DNA from 3 places in the Dyadobacter sp. HNCC25DJ184 genome. Region 3 is predicted to be linked to each of the others. Evidence: riboswitches for the same ligand, from Rfam matches in the RefSeq annotation. Region 3 holds a riboswitch; each other region holds the start of a gene.
What was found. A riboswitch is a leader RNA that binds a small molecule or an ion and turns the genes downstream of it on or off. The one in region 3 is predicted to bind thiamine pyrophosphate.
Positions count from the first base shown of each region.

Region 1 (6,819 bases), on a different contig from region 3:
TGACCCGTCAACACCAGTTGATTTTTATATTTCATCAAATAATAATTGGCCGAAAATGCCCAGACACCTCTCTGCGTGCGAAATCCGGCTTCTATATTCTGCAGATTTTCAGGTTTTGGGAAAAGTCCGGCAGTTGAATTGGCGAAGTCGTCGCGGTTGGGTTCTTTATTGCCAATGCTATAGGATGCATATACAGAGCTTTGCTCGGCGATCTGGTAGTTAATACCGGCTTTTGGATTAAAAAAAGTATAATGCTGATCAAAATCTAATGGCACCTGATCATTGTCTGCCCCGTAAATTTTGTGTCTCACATCCCGTACCTGAATATCTCCGAACGCATTCAGTTTATCGGTAAACTGGTAATATACCTTAGCATACAGGTTGAAGTCGGTTTTCGTACCATTGTTGAAATAGTAACGATATTCGTTATCGATATTTCCTGCATTTCTTGCCCATACGATTTCTCCATAGTGGTCCCCGTCATATTTATTCCAGCCACCGCCGACGGTCGCTTTCAGCTTTTTAAAGTTGTTGTAATCAAGCGAAAAAGTGGTGCCATAAAAGTAGTTGTCCAGCCATCTTCTGCGTATAATATCGGAGCGAGTCAGCGTATCGCCGCCAATAATTACGTTTGGCAACTTGTAATTACTATACTTATCCTGATCACGATATTGCTCGTAATATCCTAAACCACGTACCAGAAATCCATTCAGATTCAAGGTGATTTTGTCGGTTAACGTATGTGAGGAAACCAGTTGATAATGATCCTGACGATAATTATCAACCTCATTTTTATAGGTATAATAATTATAAGTACGATCGTTGGAATTCAACAGATTTTGCGCATCCCGTTCGTTCAGCGAGTTTCGTTCAATATATGCGTTGATTCCTTCAATATCTCCGCGTACTTTGGCTTCCGGGCTTCCGTTCCATGATTGGTACGTCCTTTCTTTACCGCTAAATACATTCACCCTTACAAAACTTTTCTTGCCAAAATATCCGCCCGACAAATAATAAGAATGCAGGTTGGATGTAGCCCGATCCACAAATCCATCGGACGAAACTCTGGAAAGCCTGGCGTCAAAAGTAAATTTGTCTTTGATCAGACCTGTTCCCAGCTTCAGCGTATTCTTGAAAGTATTGAATGAACCTGCAGAGTTGTTGAGCTCAGCATAGGCTTCCGGCCGGAAAGTATTGGTATTGATATTTACGGTTGCTCCAAACGATCCCGCTCCGTTGGTGGAAGTTCCGACGCCGCGCTGGATTTGAATACTGCCGACAGAAGAAGCAAGATCGGGCATGTTTACCCAATATACACCCTGGCTTTCAGCATCGTTATAGGGAATTCCATTGACAGTCACATTGATACGCGTGGCGTCCGAACCACGGATTCTGATTCCGGTATATCCAACGCCGCCACCTGCATCGCTTGTTGACACGAGCGACGGAGTGAAGTTCAATAGGACAGGTAAATCCTGACCGAGATTTTGTTTGTTCAGAGTTTCCGCGGACACGTTGGTATATGCCATTGCGCTTTTGTCCGTAACGCGAGTCGCGTTGATAATCACTTCATCTGCCTGATATGTGCTTTTAATGAGATCTACATTTACCGGGCCCGATATATCCCGGACGTTCAGCTTAACGGTCTCATAACCAATATAGGAGATCTCGATAGACGGAGTGCTTTCAGCGATATTTTTCAGGGTAAAAGAACCCGAACCGTTGGTGGTGGTGCCACGGATATCGTTTGCTTTAATGGTTGCTCCGGAAAGCGGTTTATTGTCATCAGCATCGTGAACGGTGCCGGTAATTGTTCTTTGCGCCAAAACCGGAAAGGATATGGACAACAAAAGAAGTACTGTTTTCAGATAGGTCGTAACTTTTCGCATAGCGATAAAATTTGTTACGAGAGGCAAGGGGCCACCTATCGGGTTGTAAATTAATAAGTTAAAAAATTAAAACTCGCTTCAACATTTCAAATAAAACATAGGCCTCTGTTTTATTATGATCACGATTGAGCTTCTCTTCCTACGCCGGCATTACCCGGATCAGGTATTATGGGTATGATCTCAGCCCGTTTGGTAGGGCACCCCTTTGAGATTATGGTGCAAATATACGGAGAAAAATGGTTGAAACGATGGAATTATTGAGGGGGCCGTGTCAACACCTTTTGGCGTATTGGCTTAGTCCGAATCTGGAAACTGTATATTGTTTAAATTTTATATCAAATAGATTGAAAGAAGTCTCAATTTTACTATACCCGGATTCTCTCACATTTTCCGTATTTTTACTCTGATATCACGCTCATAGAAAACAGATTCCAATGCCTAGCCATACAGACACGAGCACAGTTAGTGCTGCCCAAAGTTCAATAGATCTCGAGTATCAATATGGTGCGCACAATTATAAACCGATGCCGGTTGTTCTCAAAAAGGGGCTTGGCGTACATGTTTGGGATGTGGAGGGAAAGCAATATCTGGATTTTCTGTCGGCCTATAGTGCAGTGAGTCAGGGACATTGCCATCCGCGTATTGTTGATGCGCTGATCCAACAGGCGCAGCAACTAACGCTTACGTCCAGAGCATTTTTCAACGATCGGCTAGGGGAATGCGAAAAATACATGGCTGAATATTTCGGTTATGATAAAGTATTGATGATGAATTCGGGTGTTGAAGGTGGCGAAACGGCACTGAAACTAACCCGGAAATGGGCATATAAAGTTAAAGGAATTGCTCCGAACCAAGCTAAAACGGTGTATGCTTCGGGGAATTTCTGGGGTCGAACACTGGCTGCTATTTCTTCTTCTACTGATCCTTCCAGTACCGGCGATTACGGGCCATTCTTGCCTGGATATGAAATTATCCCTTACGATGATCTGAATGCACTTGAGGATCTTTTCAAAAAAGATAAAAACATTGCGGGCTTTATGGTAGAGCCTATTCAGGGAGAAGCTGGGGTGGTTGTGCCACAGGCAGGATATTTGCAGGGAGTGCGGAAATTGTGTACAAAATATGATGTTCTTTTTATCGCTGACGAAGTGCAGACAGGAATTGGAAGGACAGGAAAAAGACTGGCTTGTGATTGGGAAGATGTGAAGCCGGATATTCTGGTTTTGGGAAAAGCACTTTCTGGAGGCACCATGCCGGTTTCAGCAGCCCTGGCCAACGATGAAGTGATGTTGACTATCGCCCCGGGAGAACACGGATCAACATATGGGGGAAACCCGCTGGCGTGTGCCGTCACCATAGCCGCCCTGCAAGTTGTGGAAGATGAAGATCTGGCTGGAAATGCTGAATCTATGGGTCTGTTATTTAGAAGAAGAATATCTGAGTTACAAAAACAATGTTCTCTGATTGAGCTCGTTAGGGGTAAGGGACTTTTGAATGCGATTGTAATTAACGACGATGAGGAAAGTGACACTGCGACAAAACTTTGTTATCAAATGATGGATAGAGGATTACTTTGCAAACCAACGCACGGCAATAAAATCCGTTTCGCACCTCCGCTTGTTATCAACGAAGCGCAGCTAAATCAGGCTTGTGATATTATTGAAGAAGTATTTCTTAACTATAAATAATAGAGGGGTGATTTGGAAGTTACCATCTCTATGGGAAAAGGTTGCAGGATTTCATTCATAAGAAAAAAAGCTATTCCTTGCGGCAATTCACTCATTCACACATTCTCTCATTGAATCTATATGAATCTAAAAGGACTTCTCGCGTTTTTGGTAATCGGTTTTATATTTCAAAGCTGTAAGGATAACCCCGTTGAACCAGATCCGGGCTCTGCGACTACCCTTACAACAAACAAGTGGATATATAGCGAAATGTCTTTCTGGTATTACTGGAAAGATGAAATGACCAAAAAACCCGATTATACTCTTAACTCTGAAGACTTCTTCGAATCGCTTCTATACAAATACGATGCAACCTTGCGCCCCGACGGCGACCGTTTTTCGTGGATTCAGGAAAGCGCAGAAGAGCTGACAGCCGGCCTAAGTGGAGAAGAAACCACCACAGGAATGGAATATAAATTGTCCATCTATCCAACAGGCACTAATAATATTGTCGGTGTTGTCATTTATACCTTGCCTGGTTCACCAGCTCAAAAAGCTGGATTCAAAAGAGGTGACGTCTTTACCGGAATCAACGGTCAACAACTGAACAGAAGTAATTATCAAGCGCTGGTCGCAGCAACTGGAACTATATCTTACTCGATGGGAAGTATTGATGCTCAGGGGGTTATTGCTGAAACAAATGTTAAGAAAAGTGTGACTACAGCCGTCGTTCAGGCAGATCCTGTCTTTTATGATACTCTTTTTCAATATGGGGCCAACAAAATTGGATATCTGGTCTATCATCAATTTATTCCTGAACCCTATAAGGCGGACAATCTTCAATATGACAAAGAATTGGAACAGGTCATTGGCTCGTTTAAGGATAATGGAGCAACTTCGGTTGTTCTTGATCTTAGATATAACCCGGGGGGTTACGTAAGTTCCGCTACTACTTTGGGAAGTTTACTCGGTAAAGTGACAGCTGACGATATTTTTTATTACAAAGAGTATAACGATACAGCGACTGTTGCTTTTAAGAAGAAATATGGCGACAGCTACTTCTATGACAAGTTTGACAACAAGAGCCAGAATATAGGATCACAGTTAAAAAATCTGATCATTCTGACCTCAAATCGAACGGCATCTGCCAGCGAATTATTGATAAATGGTTTGAAGCCATTCATGCCTGTGACATTGGTCGGGCTAACAACGGTGGGGAAAAATGTTGGTTCGGTTACTTTATCTAATCCTGACGCAGGTATTAAATATGGACTTCAGCCGATTGTTACCAAGTCATTTAATAGTTTGCGTAAATCGGACTATTCAGTAGGGTTTGTGCCGGATGTTGCTGTTTCTGAAGGAATGGTTTTATATCCCTATGGAGATCCGCGGGATCCGTTACTTGGTGAAGCACTTTTTCGTATTACTGGAACTCACGTCGTTCGAAAGGCAGCGGATGCGAATCTGAAAGTTGTTGGAGGCCAAGAGATTATGTCATCTTTGGATAAGAAAGCGGGGGGAGGAAATATGTTTTTTGATAAATAAATTACACACTTTTAACTGACAAGTAGAATGGGAATTATTTCGTGGATTATTGTTGGCCTCGTCGCAGGCGGTATTGCCAAAGCACTTCATCCGGGAAAAGATCCGGGAGGTTTTTTTGTTACCATTTTAATAGGAATAGCTGGCGCCGTTGTGGGCGGTTGGGTATCATCCCTGTTAGGTTTTGGCAGAGTTGACGGGTTCGATATCGGTAGTCTTTTTATTGCTATTTTAGGAGCGTTGTTGCTGTTATTTCTATATCGAAGATTTGGGCCAAAAGCCTGATTCATTGCAAAATATATGAATAGGGGAGGAGCCAAAAGCTTTTCCCCTGTTTTTTTTAAGGGCTATTTTCATAACTTTCAGGATCAAATTCTAAACCCGCAGTAGCAAATGAAGTTGGTGAATGATATGACGGTCTGGTTTCTGAAGCGACGCTTCGAAAGGATTGAACAGTTTATGAAAAATCCTGTTGAGACCCAGCAACGGATGTTTTTTGAATTGATGGAGACGGCCCGATATACCGAGTGGGGCATGAAGTACAACTATGGCCAGATAAAGTCAATAAAGGAATATCAGGAACGGGTACCCGTTTCTGCCTACGAAGATCTGTATCCTCAAATCGAACGGGTTTTGAAAGGTGAGCCAAACGTACTTTGGCCATCTCAAATTGAATGGTTTTCCAAATCGTCCGGCACTACGAACGCCAGAAGCAAGTTTTTGCCTGTCTCGCCCGAAGCGCTGGAAGAGTGCCACTACGAAGGCGGGAAGGATATGATGACGCTATTAATTCATAACCGGCCTGAAACAAAAGTTTTCGACGGAAAGGGATTGTCGATCGGCGGAACATTACATGCCAATCCTTTTGATGATTATACGCAGGTGGGCGATGTGTCGGCGGTGATTATGCAAAACCTTCCTGCATGGGGCCAGATCATGCGTACACCGCCGCTCGAGGTGGCATTAATGGATCATTGGGAGAGCAAGCTTGAAAAAATGGCCACGATCTGCTCTGAAGAAAATGTAACAAGTATCCTCGGAGTACCGACCTGGACTATTGTTTTGCTGGACCAGATTCTGGAAATGACAGGCAAAAAGAATATGCTGGAGGTATGGCCTGAATTTGAGGTTTTTGTCCACGGAGCCGTTTCTTTCGAGCCATATAGAGATTTGTTCAAACAAAAATATTTTCCAGGGGATCAGGTTACATATCTTGAAACCTACAGTGCTTCCGAAGGCTTTTTCGCTATTCAGGATGATCTCACCAAAGTTGGGGAAATGCTGCTAATGCTCGATTATGGAATTTTCTATGAATTTTTACCGCTTTCTGAAGTTGGAAAGAAGCACCCAAAGGCATTGCTATTAGATGAAATTGAAGTAGGCGAAAACTATGCTTTAGTGATATCAACGAATGCCGGCTTGTGGCGATATCTGATCGGGGATACTGTCAAATTTACGTCCAAATATCCCTTCCGACTAAAAGTGAGTGGTCGTACAAAACACTTTATCAATGCTTTTGGAGAAGAAGTTATCGTTGAAAACGCGGATTATGGGATAAAAATGGCTGCTCAGAAAACTGGCGCGTTGGTGGCAAACTACACTGCGGGTCCAGTTTATATGGGCGACGGCTCACGAGGCCGACATGAATGGATCATTGAGTTTAGTAAGGAGCCAGATAATATCGACAGTTTTGTGAAGGCACTGGATGCAGCAATTCGGGA
Region 1 covers NZ_JBXHAQ010000004.1:85,454-92,272, reverse strand. Annotated here, with positions in the region: gene AC1XUD_RS07355 (TonB-dependent receptor) at 1-1,889, opposite strand, end outside; TPP riboswitch at 2,009-2,104, opposite strand; gene rocD (ornithine--oxo-acid transaminase) at 2,324-3,577, shown strand; gene AC1XUD_RS07345 (S41 family peptidase) at 3,698-5,101, shown strand; gene AC1XUD_RS07340 (GlsB/YeaQ/YmgE family stress response membrane protein) at 5,129-5,383, shown strand; gene AC1XUD_RS07335 (GH3 auxin-responsive promoter family protein) at 5,492-6,819, shown strand, end outside.
Region 1: linked by a shared signal. The riboswitch ahead of AC1XUD_RS07355 (TonB-dependent receptor) and the one ahead of thiM (hydroxyethylthiazole kinase) in region 3 are both predicted to bind thiamine pyrophosphate.

Region 2 (6,819 bases), on a different contig from region 3:
TTCTTCCGGCTTCAATGGCTAATTTGAAAGCAGTGGCCATCGCAACCGGATTTTCTGAAACGGCAATGGCAGTATTGACCAAAACCGCATCAGCTCCGATTTCCATTGCTTTGGCTGCGTCAGAAGGAGCTCCGATTCCTGCATCGACGACTACTGGTATTTTACTTTGTTCAATAATAATCTCCAGAAAGTCAATCGTTTTCAAGCCCTTATTGCTGCCAATAGGGGAGCCTAAAGGCATAACAGCCGCTGCTCCAGAGTCCTCCAGTCTTTTACACAAAACCGGATCTGCATGGATATATGGCAAAATTACAAATCCGAGTTTGGCGAGTTCTTCCGTTGCCTTCAGTGTTTCAATTGCATCGGGCATGAGGTATTTTGGATCGGGATGAATCTCAAGTTTAAGCCAATTTGTTTCCAGAGCTTCTCTCGCGAGCTGAGCAGCAAAAACTGCCTCCTTTGCATTTCTGACACCAGATGTATTCGGCAATAAATTGATATGGGCGTGATTCAGGTAGGAAAGTATATTGTCTTGCTCACCCCCAAGATCGACTCTCCGAAGAGCAACCGTCACGAGTTCCGAGCCCGAGGCAATGATGGATTCTTCCATAAGGGTAGCGGAACTAAACTTTCCCGTCCCGGTAAAAAGTCTTGACTTGAATTCTTTACCTGCTATTTTTAACATAATGCGTTGTTTATGAATGAGATAAGTTGAGATGGGTTGTCGCTATTGGTGATCGAACCTGATATAGCTACACCGTGTATTCCAATTTCTTTTAACAAGGAGATATCCTCCTTCACCACGCCGCCAATTGCTATTAGAGGCATATTCAATTTATATTGCTTCATTTTTTCAACGATTTCAGCATATCCTTCAAAACCCAATATCGGACTCAGATTCTTTTTTGTATTGGTAAATCTCAATGGGCCAATCCCCACATAATCAACACTTTCTGAAATTCGAAGCAACAGGTGCTCCCAGGTGTTGGCGGTGCCGCCGATGATGATATTATTCCCTGCTATTTGACGGGCTTCGGCAACAGGCATGTCTTCCAAGCCGAGATGAAGGCCATATGCATTTACCTCTCTCGCGATTTGAGGGTAATCATTGATTACTAATTTCGCGTCAAATTCATCGCACATGGTTTTTGCCTGGTGAGCCATATCCAATAAATCTTCGAAAGGATGGTTTTTGACCCTGAGTTGAATCAACCTGCATCCTCCGCGGAGCGCAAGTGATATGCTTTCAAGGTGACCACGCTCGGCTGTTTGATTTGAAATGAAGTGGAGTTTGTTTATCAATGCTTTACCTAGTTTTTAATGATTTCTTGGATATTTTTGAACGTGTCGACAGCATGCTCGGGATCGTTCCATATCGCGCCCAGCAATCCTGCTCCATCGAAATTCATTTTACGAACTTGATCTATATTAGCTTCGGTGACCCCACTCAGTGCAAATACTTTGGTCGATTTACCTGATTTGTCAATCACGAAATCATCGGTCAGGGAAGGTTCATAGCCTGGCTTTGAAATGCTGTTAAACACGGGTCCGTAAAACGCGTAATCAAAATGCATGATATCGTCGAGCTCCGAAATGTGATGAATGGAAGTGCTTAAAATGAAACCTTCATTTTTTCGTTGCTCAAGCCTATTCAAATCAGTCATCTTGCGCAACCGCTCAGTAAAATGTAACCTCTTCGATCCCATTGAAATTGCCATGTCGTGTTGCTGATGCCACGCGATCATAGGCCAGAACTCAACCCTAATAGTTAGCAATAGCGTCAATAATTCTTTCGGGCGTATATCCGGTTTTCGGATATGAAAGAACGAAAGGCCGCTCTCGAAAAGGCGATTGATAATTACACCTTCGAAAGGGACGGGATCGGGCGATGAGATCACGACTAACTCCATCTTATCCGCCTTGGGTAGCTCTTATGATACTTACTTTGTCAGTGGATTTCAGAAAAATAGTATTCCACTCGGCGCGGAGGACAACTTCGTTGTTGACGGCCACGGCTACCCCTTTTAATGAGCCCGGAAATAAATCGGAAAGGATCGAAAGGATTGTTGCGTTACTCTGAACTATCTGTAACTGATTGTTGATCAGGACCTCCATTCGTTAGCTGCGAAAAGTTAAGCTTCAGGAATGGAGTTTTAAACCCTAAGAGAAAGACGAGTACGGTTATAGGCGTACATTACTTTTTCCTTCGGCAGTATGAACTGCATCAGGTTCAAAGGGTATAATCTCAGACCACAACTGTGGACACCCCTAAAGCGCTGGTAAAACTATTGGAAATTAATGTAGATAAAAAATCTGCGTGATCAACTTTATAATAATATCCGCAAGTATTAATATAGTTTGGTAATTATAGAATAAATTTGAGCTTCAGAACGCTATCCTGACTAATTGAGTTTTTGTTAGCAAATGTGAAATGAAAGAGGTTTATTTTATTCACAACCTGTTAACTCGACGATAACACCGAAATACTGAGAATACATTGATGGAGCTTAAAATCAGAAACGCCACAAAGCACGATTTACCGACTTTATTGGAGATTATCAATGACACAATCAAGACATCCACCGCTATCTACGATTACGACGAAAGAACGCTTGAAGAGCAGACGGCATGGTTTGATAAAACACTCGAATCTGGGATGCCCATCATTGTGGCAGATGTGGAAGGAGAGGTGATCGGATATGGCTCTTACAATATATTTCGACCTAAAATAGGCTATCAATTCAGCGTAGAACATTCTATTTATCTTGATGAAAAATCGAGGGGAATGGGAGTTGGTGGTAAACTGTTAGTCGGGCTGATATACCGTGCGCGTGAACAAGGCTTGCATACCATGATTGCAGGCATAGATGCTGCAAACCGTGGAAGCATTGAGTTTCATAAGAAACATGGCTTTGTCGAAAAAGGATATCTGAAGGAAGTGGCTTATAAATTTGATCAATGGCTTGATCTGGTATTCATGCAGTTGCTTTTAGAATGAGGTGTTTTACCACAAGGGCACGAAGAATTTAATATCGAACATATGAAAAAGCCGGATGAATTCACGATTGTGATCCATCCGGCTTTTTTATGCTAATATATCAATGCGGTCTCCCCGTCTCTACATAAGTTTCTTCGTCGCCCGTTGGTTTTCCCTGCCACCACGACGCAAGGATCGAACCCGTAATATTCATCAAAGGCCCGAAAATAGCAGGTGCAAGACCAACAGTGGCCATTTTGCCCATTTCCTTTGCAATCCCTGATGCCAGACCGCCATTCTGCATACCTACCTCAATAGCAATTGTGCGGCAATCACGTTCCGACATTTTAAATAACCTGCCTGACCAATATCCCAGTGTATATCCTGATAGATTGTGAACCAAAACCAATAACAACAACATCGGTCCGATACTTAACAGACTGTCGCGTCCGGCTGCGGTGATGATGACGATGATAAAGGCAATACCGCCCATCGATACCAACGGCATCAAATCGTCAAGCCATTTTGCTTTTCCGCTGAATAACTTATTGAATATCAGTCCTGCACCTATTGGAATAATCACCATTTTGATGATATCCCACATCATATGCAAGGTATCAATTTCAACAAAAGCACCTGCGAGCGTTTTCATCAGAAGTGGCGTTACCAGTGGAGCCAACATCGTCGAGATCGCGGTGATGGTGATCGAGAGCGCCAGATTTGCTTTGGCCAGATATGATATTACATTCGATGCCATACCATTGGGGGAGCAACCGATCAGGATAATTCCGGCTGCTATTTCAGGTGGAAAGCCACTGATGCTGGCTAACGTATACCCGATAGTTGGCATAATGATAAAGTGGCTGACTACACCAATGAATACCCCTTTTGGCATTTTCACTACCCCAACAAAATCGCCGAAACTCATCGAAGTACCCATTCCAAACATGATGATCTGGATTAAAGGGGTGATCAAAGTCGCAAGTTTGAACCCGTTATATTGCTGAAAATATTGCGGATAATACAAGGCGGTTGTTACAGCGGCAAAAATAACGGTGGTATATGTAAAGCCTTTGAGTTTTTCAAATCCCCGGAAACCAAAGGCCATCAAAAGAAAGAAAGCAATGAAAAATGGGCCCGCTGCCGGCAAATTTCCCGATAGGGCCATAAATAACGCAACCAATAGAGAAGCAAACGCCAATCCTAATAGTAACTTATAAATATTCATGTTTTTATTGTTATTGTGCAAACGAAAAATAGATATAAAATTAACTGGCCGGTCATCAGCCAGTTTCTTAAAAATGAGTTGTCAATGGATAATCTTCAAAAGACTGCTTGGTAAGTGTTCTTACTTGGCGGAAAGGGTCAATGGTTAATGATCAAAATGGTCAAACGGTTAACGACCCGCGTGCGCCCCTTACCCCAAGCCCTATGCCCTAAACCCGTTACCACGTCCGCTTTTTCATATACTCATCCAGTTCTGAACGTTTCATTGGTATTTCCTTTGGATTTTTGTCGAGCCATCTAAGGAAGTCTTCTTTCAAAGCATCAGTCCACTGGTTGTCGATCTGGCCGGGTTGATATTTGCCTTCCTTCAACATTTGAATGGCAAATTTGTCGCGGATCGAAAGGAATTCTGCTGTCAGAATCACTTTCTCAGCCATATGGGCTGGTATGAAAATCACGCCCTCTTTTTTTGCCAATACCAGATCTCCCGGTAAAACAATTGCGCGTCCAATGCGGATAGGCGTATTCAATCCAGTCAGCACCACATCTTTTAAGTAGGAAGGATCAAAATCTCTCACGAAAGCATTGAACCCGGTAATTTTCGAAAGTCCGTCCAAATCTCTTGCAGACGCGTCAAAAATGACTCCATTCCCTGTTTTGGAGAAGATAGAATTACCAAGATTATCACCGATCAAAGTTCCCTGGGCAATCTTCCCAAAGCCATCGGCCACATATACGTCACCTTTCGAAAGTTGCTCGATCGGCCAGGAATTAGTGTTGCCAGCGCGGCCGTTTTTATTTCCCCGGTCTTTGATACTCTTTTCCAAATCAGGTCTGGACGGCATAAATTGTGCGGTTAGCGCACGTCCCGACACGGTGATATCGTTGATCATTTTCCAGTTACCATCAAACTGACAATTGTAGCCTTCGTTCTGGAGTACCACCCAGGCTTCTTCAATGTTTATATCTTTTACCCGACGGACAAGATCGTCAGATACTTTCGGACGCCCGTCGGCGAATCTTTCTCCTTTCCATTCAGAGGTAAGGAAAATCAACTCTTCTTTGGGAATCGTTTGTGCTTTCAGAATCGAAATACCGCAGGACATACATGCGGCTGCTATTATGGTTAGTGCTCTTAATTTCATTTTTCTAGCTGTTAGTAATTAGCTGTTAGTTTTTAGTTCTCTCTTGCGATAGAAAGAATATTTCACGCAAGGCAGGTAAGATTTTCGCAAAGTAAGCAAAGAAAAACTCCGCGAACACTGCGCAGAACTCAACTTTACTCTGCGTTTTAAAAAGAAAATGAAACCGGAACGCTTGAAACAAACGCACCGGTCGAAAACATCGTCAGAATATAATTACAATTAAAAAATTCGGAATTCATATTATTTTTTGGTCAACACGAGCGGTTCCGTCAGGCCGTTCAGGTCGTACACGACCTTACCCGCACGGATGGTAACTTCCGCCTCAAGCTTCTGTTTTCCCTGAATTTTGGTTCCTGTATAATCCCAAAAACCAAATGTTCCGGTATCGTTCAACTGAAATTTGCCATCCAGAATGCGTAAAATTGAGATGTCTGCTCTTGACCCAACTGACAGATTTCCAAGCTCTTCACGGTGAATAGCCTGTGCCGGCGCCCACGTACTTGCTTTGATCACACTTTTGAGATCCATACCCATCGCCAGGAATTTAGACATCACGTTCAGCATATCCTTCATCGCGTTGTTCATGCTGCCTGTATGGATATCCGTACTGATCGTGTTTGGATAGAATCCGCTTTTAACCGCCGGGATGGCCTGCGAAAAAGCGAAGCTGATACCGCCATATCCCACATCAAAAATGATACCCTTTTTACGCGCTTCATATACAAAAGGCTTTACTTTACCAGTAGCTACGTCGACGATAGGTTCGCGGCTGGAAAGCTGTCCAAAACAGTGTGTGAAAATGTCGCCGGGGCGTAAGTATTTTGTAAAAAGTTCTTCTAATGGCAGCACAGGATTGCTACCACCAAAGTCGATCATCACAGGAATATTAGCCATTTTGCCAGCTTCAACAGCTCTCGCGGTTGGTGTCCAATTATAGCCGTTATAGTGAGCCAGCTTCACGCCGACCACATAGTCCGGGTTTTCCTTTGCCACTTTGGCGGTTGCTGCAGCGTCCATATCGTCAATATTTTGCTCATATGTACCACCACGCATACCTTCTCCAACAATATTCAGGAAAGCCAGAACACGTGTCTTAGATATGTCAATCGTCTGTTTTTTGAAGTCAGGAAATGATTTCCAACCAGAACATCCGGCGTCGACTACGGTCGTTACTCCGGTCCGGAAAGTGAAACCGTCTGGCGCAAGGGCATTAGGTCCGTTGCTATATGTCTGGTCCATTTTCGTGCCATAGAAGTTGTGCGAGTGCATATCGATCAATCCCGGCGAAACAATAAGACCTTTGGCATTGACAACCTGCCTACCTTCTTTAGGGTCAATATTCTTGGCAACACTCATAATCGTATCGCCTTTCAGCGCCACATCCATAATGGCATCTATATTGTTTTTAGGATCAATAACGCGCCCTCCTTTGATGACAACGCTATATTGTTGCGCATGAGCGAGTTGAAA
Region 2 covers NZ_JBXHAQ010000001.1:540,244-547,062, forward strand. Annotated here, with positions in the region: gene AC1XUD_RS02075 (HisA/HisF-related TIM barrel protein) at 1-685, opposite strand, end outside; gene AC1XUD_RS02080 (thiamine phosphate synthase) at 679-1,302, opposite strand; gene AC1XUD_RS02085 (thiamine phosphate synthase) at 1,311-1,910, opposite strand; gene thiS (sulfur carrier protein ThiS) at 1,912-2,115, opposite strand; TPP riboswitch at 2,185-2,280, opposite strand; gene AC1XUD_RS02095 (GNAT family N-acetyltransferase) at 2,501-2,998, shown strand; gene AC1XUD_RS02100 (bile acid:sodium symporter family protein) at 3,099-4,205, opposite strand; gene AC1XUD_RS02105 (RraA family protein) at 4,423-5,310, opposite strand; gene AC1XUD_RS02110 (amidohydrolase/deacetylase family metallohydrolase) at 5,590-6,819, opposite strand, start outside.
Region 2: linked by a shared signal. The riboswitch ahead of thiS (sulfur carrier protein ThiS) and the one ahead of thiM (hydroxyethylthiazole kinase) in region 3 are both predicted to bind thiamine pyrophosphate.

Region 3 (6,819 bases):
TGGAAAAGATCTTGGGAGTCCGGGATCTGGTTTCACTTGGCATTGCAGCCATTGTTGGCGCAGGGATATTCAGTACAATCGGCCTGGCGAGCTTTAATGGTGGGCCGGCAGTCTCTTTGCTTTTTATTTTTACGGCCATTGCCTGCGTTTTCACGGCATTGTCATATGCCCAATTTGCAAGTACCGTGCCTGTGTCAGGAAGCGCATACACCTATGCATATGTGGCATTTGGAGAGTTTTTCGCGTGGATTATCGGCTGGGCGCTCATCCTCGAATATGCCGTTTCCAATATGGTCGTGGCCATTTCCTGGTCCAAATACTTTGTCAGTATGCTGGCCGGTTTTGGAATCAAATTCCCAGGCTGGCTTAGTATAGATCCAGGTTCAGCGGCGGATGCGTTTCACAAATTGGAAACAGTTGACTCTTCTCATTTGTCACAGGCTGAACTTCTGGCGGCTCAGGCGTATATGGCTGCACCACAATGGTTTGGGTTTCATATCATATTAGATCTGCCTGCGGGCCTGATCACGGGATTGATTACTGCATTGGTATATGTCGGGATTAAGGAATCGCGGACAGCCAGCAACCTCATGGTTGTTTTGAAAGTCGGAGTGGTGTTGCTGGTAATTTTCGCCGGTGCTTTTTATGTAAAACCTGAGAATTGGACACCCTTTGCGCCCAATGGTGTCAAAGGCGTTTTAAGTGGAGTTGCAGCTGTCTTTTTTGCCTTTATCGGGTTTGATTCGATATCGACCACCGCAGAAGAATGCAAAGATCCGCAGCGGGATATGCCGAAGGCAATGATTTATTGTTTGATCATCTGCACTGTATTGTATGTTCTGATTACGCTGGTATTGACCGGAATGGTCAACTACAAAGAACTGAACGTAAGCGATCCGTTGGCTTTCGTTTTCCAAAATGTGGGTCTGGACTTTATGGCAGGTTTGATATCAGTGAGTTCGGTAATTGCGATTACGAGTGCATTATTGGTATATCAATTAGGCCAGCCGAGGATTTGGATGACTATGAGCAGGGACGGTTTGTTATGGAAACGGTTTTCTAAGATTCACCCCAAATTCCACACCCCTTCTTTCGCAACGATCGTCACAGGGTTTCTGGTCGGTATTCCTGCTCTGTTTTTTAAAATGGATTTCTTTGTCGATTTGACGAGTGTGGGGACTTTTTTTGCATTCATTTTAGTGTGCGGCGGGGTGCTTTATCTTGACTATACGGGGCTTTCGAGCAGGTCAAAGTTTAGAGTACCTTATATAAATGGAAGATATCTTGTCGGACTTTTGTTAGCCGTTGCCGTAATCGGATTGCTTTTATACGGTCAGGAAACATTGAAAGAATGGGACGCGCTGACATTTATGGAAGTGATAGAACACAAGGTATTGACGATCGTATTTTGGCTGATATGGGCAGGACTTTCCTTTTTTAGCTACAAATACAAATTCTCGTTTTTACCTGTGGCAGGCATATTAACTAATCTATACCTGATGACAGAACTCGGGTCATCCAACTGGCTTATTTTTATAGCGTGGCTGGCGATTGGGCTTGTGATTTATTTCAGTTACGGATATCGGAAAAGTAAGCTCGCCAACTCGTGATTTGAGTTTTGCATTTGAAAAGTGTGGTCAGGGATTGTCAGGCATGTTCGACGCCCAGTCGGGGACGCCCAGTCGGGGACGCCAGTACATTTGGTTGTATGACGAGAAGGTTTTGGGATATATATTCCTTACTCTAGTGCCTCAACTTTGAGTTCTATCGCATAATTGGCCTTGATTTTTGTAGAATCAACAATCGGATATGAATTGACTTTTTTGAGAATGAAACGATATGGCTGATCAGCAAAAGTGGTGGTCAGCGTATCGATTTCGGTGAAACCCGATTTTTTACGTGGCATACGGCAATCACCAACACACATTACAACATGCTTCGTTACCCTGCCTTCGACGCTGATACCATTCAGTTCCAGATCAACGGTCGCATTTCCCGCCCAAATACATTGTACATTGGCAGGACAGCGGCTGTCTTGCACATCAAAAAAGGTAAGCGTAGCTTTGGGTATATCGTAGATTTGAACTGTCTCTTTGAAAAGAATTTCATCTTTATTTGCCTTATCGACCGCAGATTCGTCGCAGGCCGCTAGTCCGGCTAACGCCAACATCACCATCCATTTTGTAAAAACCTTCATCCTCTGCCGGGTTATAATTTGTAACATACTTTCTTAAAATCAAGAAGACCAATCCTCTATTAAGGTTGAAAGTTGCGTCCATTGATTGTTATAAAGTTATATTTTTTCGAATCAAATTACAATACTAAAGGTGGTTCCTTTTCCAACTTCCGAATTCACAATCAGGTTGCCGCCGTGCTGCTGCAAAATTTGGCGCGAAAGGCTCAATCCAATACCCGATCCAGTCTTTTTTGTGGTGTAAAAAGGGATGAAAATATTTTCAAGTGCCTCAGGTTCAATGCCATCTCCGTTATCCGTAACCTCGATGATGGTATTTCTCTCGTTGTGATATGCCTTAATAGTAATCATACATTCCCTTTGAGTAGAGAATGCTTCCGAAGCGTTTTTGATCAGATTGATCAGAACTTGCTGAATCTGATTTGAATCCGCTTTAATGGTAAGGTTTTCAGGTTTGATGTTTAATTGATATACAATGCCCGCTGAGGTGAGGTCGGCTTGTAAAAGTTGCAATACCTCGCTTACAATCTCGTCTACCAAAAGATTTGCAAAAATCGGTTTGGGCAAAGTCGTGAAGTCGCGGTATGCGTTCACAAATTGCATCATTCCTTTACTCCTTTTTTCGAGCGTATGCAAAGCTTCTTTCAAATCGGAAACAGCTTCCAGATCCGTTGTGGTTTTTTCAATATCCTCATTCACAATCATCCGCATCGTCCCGACGAGCGAAACAATTGGCGTCATAGAGTTCATTATTTCATGCCTGAGTACCCGCGTAAGGTTTTGCCAGGATTCTACTTCCTGCCTTTGGAGCTCAGTTTCAATGTTTTGCAGAGCCACGATCTTTACCCAATTACCCCGCAACTGAATAGCAGTACCCTGGAGGGCAAGTGGGTGGTCTGATGGAGTACGGTACAATTCTCTGACGCTGGCAGTTTGGTCAGAAAGGAGCTCATAGAGTTTGGGGTGCTTTTCCTGCAGTTCCGACAGATTGTGTAAACGATATAATCCCAGCAATCTTAGTGCCGCGTTGTTGATAATATTGACTTTACCATTTCCGTCGAATGTGATCAAACCAGTTCCAATCTGCTGAACGATCGTGTTCAGATACTGAAGGTTAGCTTCTTTTTCAGCACGCGCCTGTCGAAAAGCGAGTAAGACCTCATTGAACTGCTGATTCAATTCTTTAAAAGTCTTACCCATTTTATTATCAGATCGGAAATTGATCGTGAAATCAGAATAACGTACCGATTCCAGAAAATAGATCAGTTTCCGGTTAACATTCGTAACATATTGATATAGCAAAACCCCTTGAATAGAAATAGCAATCAAGCCGAGAATGATGATCAGGGTTCGGTTGGTTTCATGACCGGACAGCCAAAAGAGCAAAAAGCAGGAAAGAATGATGATACAAATCCTTGTTGCAACTACAAAGCTAAAATGACGAAGTCCAAACATGGTTTTTCTAAAACGTATAAGAGTTTTTACTGATTATTAAGGATATGCCCCGGCAAAGGAATTGACTTCGCTAAATATAAACTTTTCAAGTGAAGGTATCTTAAAATGCGCGATATCGAACTTTGGATTGTCGAAAACGTCGGGAGCCGGTACGCTAACAGTCAACATCCCTGCTGTATGTGCCGACATAAGTCCTGCATATGAATCTTCAAAGGCAATGCATTCCTGCGGTTTTACACCCAGTTTAGCCGCTGTTGCCAAATATACTGCAGGGTGAGGTTTGGTGAATTCTTCAAGAACACCTGAATGCCAGGTATCGAAGTACTGCAGAATGTCCAGCTTTCTCAACACATTCTCAATCAAATCCATATGAGAGGCGGAGGCGACAGCAAGCAATAATCCTTTGTTTTTCAGAGTGTCGAGCACTTCAATGACGCCGGGCATAAGGCTAACGCGCAATGGAATATGCTCGTGTGCATAATCGAGAATTTCAATTTCAAGATCTTCCAATGAGTATACGGCATCCCATGGCTGAAGTTTGTAACAATATTCAAGAAATAGTTGTGTGGAAAGACCTGTGGATTCTCTTTTTATTGCATCTGTCACGTCGAAATTTACTTTTCTCATGACCTCTCTGGCGGCTTCTGCCCATATCGGCTCTGAATCGATCAGTAGCCCGTCCATATCAAAAATTGCAGCTTTAATCATTAACAATGGGTTTATGGTTGATATTCGGGAAAAGCTAGCGAGGAGGATTTTACGAGCCTCACCCGACTTTGGTTTTCCCAGTTCTTTTTTCATATGATCAAAACTACTACTTTCGCTGATAAGAATGGCCTTAGGGGTGTCCAAAAACGGACTGAGATTTATACCCTTTGAACCTGAATTATAGAGAATTTTGTTCCTCATGATAACTGCAACACATTTTTTATGAGCATACAAGAGCAAATTCAATTGGATGTAACTGCAATTTCCGAGAACAGTAGGTTACAAACTCAGCTTTATGATTTTTTGAAGCTTTTAAAGGCTAACATGCCCTTAAATCGAAACAGCGACAAAGTTTTGTCTCATGCAGGAGCGATCGATAACGAATCGGCTCGCGAAATTACCCAAATAGTAAACGATGAGTTTGGTAAAATAGACAACGAATGGCATTAACCAAGATCGTTTTAGATACCAATATTGCTATTGAGGTTCTTAACGCTAATGCTTCCACAGTCAATTTGTTGAAACAGTTCGATCTGATTTATCTCCCAATAACTGTATGTGGAAAATTATTGTACGGAGCAAAGAATTCTTTAAGAGTCGATTACAACTTGCCACGATTTCAATCTTTTATTAATGACTGCCAGATCCTTGACGCGGTTGAGCCTGTGGCCATGGAGTATGCTGATATCAAAAAGCACCTTAAAGAAGCAGGAACTCCAATACCTGAAAATGACATTTGGATTGCAGCCATCTACTCGTGACCGTCATTTCTCCAACATACCTTCTTTGAAAATATTTGGGTAGAACAAAAACATTTCATTTTAAACTACTACTTTCGCTGATAAGAATGGCTTTAGGGGTGTCCAAAAACGGACTGAGATTTATACCCTTTGAACCTGAAACAGTTTATACTGTCGTAGGAAAAAGCGTTGAACCGGTGTAATTACCGAATTCCACTTTTCAAAACTGATATCGTATTCATAACGGAATAGGGTGCAGTGCTCCTTTCAGCTCATTCATAACCTTTGTTTAAATGTTATGCAATGAAATACAATCCGGAAAAGAATTTAGAAACACTCAGAGCCAAATCGCCTCTGGTCCACAACATAACGAATTTCGTGGTTATGAATTTTACCGCCAATGCCTTACTGGCTATTGGCGCATCGCCTGTGATGGCACATGCAATAGAGGAGGTGGAAGATATGGTTTCGATCGCGGGCGCGCTGGTAGTGAACATCGGCACTTTGTCGCCCGACTGGGTGGATGGAATGGTTCTAGCGATGAAGAAAGCGAAGTCTATTGGCGTACCGATCATTCTTGATCCGGTCGGTGCGGGGGCGACTCCATATCGTAACAATGTATTGAAAAGACTGCTCGACGCGGCTTCACCCACTATTATCCGCGGAAATGCTTCTGAAATTATGGCACTCGCCGGTCTGGACATTCAGACAAAAGGGGTGGATAGTTCTGCCGCTGTAAATGATAGTCTGGAAGCCGCCCTACAACTTTCTAACAATTACGGAAGCGTAGTCAGCGTTAGCGGCCCTACTGACCTGATCGTTTTCAAGGACAAAATTGCATATGTAAACAACGGTGTTTCGCTCATGACAGGTGTGACTGGCATGGGGTGTACCGCGTCCACTTTGGCGGGAGCCTTCGCGGCGATTCAGTCTGATCCTTTTGAAGCGGCCGTTTCCGCCGCTGCGACGATGGGAGTCGCTGGCCAACTTGCCTGGGAGAAGACCAACTCACCAGGTACTTTTCAAATGGAGTTTTTGAACGCACTTTATAATATCACGCCAGAACATTTGTCAAGGTTGGCAAAAGTAGATTAATGATATGGCAGAGATAAGGGATCTAATAAAACTATACCTCGTAACGGACGAGCTGGCTTGCCAAGGGCGGGACTTTTATGAGGTGGTGGAGGAGGCTGTCAAAGGCGGGGTAACGATGGTTCAACTTCGGGAGAAATCTTTGGGGACCAGAGCTTTTGTCGAGCGGGCTTTTCACTTGAAGGCATTACTGGCTCCATATGATGTGCCGCTAATTATCAACGATAGAATTGACGTGGCGCTGGCAGTAGATGCAGAAGGAGTACATGTTGGCCAGAGCGATATGCCATATGAATTGCTGAAAGAACTACTGCCAACCGGGAAAATTATAGGGTTGTCTGCTGAAAATCAGGAGGATGTGAAGAGGGCTGAGGGGTTGGATATTAGTTATCTGGCTGTCAGTCCGTTGTTTTCGACGTTATCTAAAATCGATGTTGAAAAGCCCTGGGAACTTGACGGTTTGACCTGGATTCGAAGAAATAGCCATCACCCGCTGGTTGTAATCGGCGGCTTGAATAAAGATAATATTGGCGAGGCATTTGCGCATGGCGCGGACGGAATTGCTTTGATATCAGCAATTTGCAGTGCAGAAAGCCCTTATGAAGCATCCAGTGAATTAATAAATATCAT
Region 3 covers NZ_JBXHAQ010000006.1:113,264-120,082, reverse strand. Annotated here, with positions in the region: gene AC1XUD_RS11100 (amino acid permease) at 1-1,610, shown strand, start outside; gene AC1XUD_RS11095 (hypothetical protein) at 1,739-2,197, opposite strand; gene AC1XUD_RS11090 (sensor histidine kinase) at 2,309-3,649, opposite strand; gene hxpB (hexitol phosphatase HxpB) at 3,686-4,558, opposite strand; gene AC1XUD_RS11080 (hypothetical protein) at 4,580-4,807, shown strand; gene AC1XUD_RS11075 (PIN domain-containing protein) at 4,798-5,118, shown strand; TPP riboswitch at 5,203-5,297, shown strand; gene thiM (hydroxyethylthiazole kinase) at 5,401-6,192, shown strand; gene thiE (thiamine phosphate synthase) at 6,197-6,819, shown strand, end outside.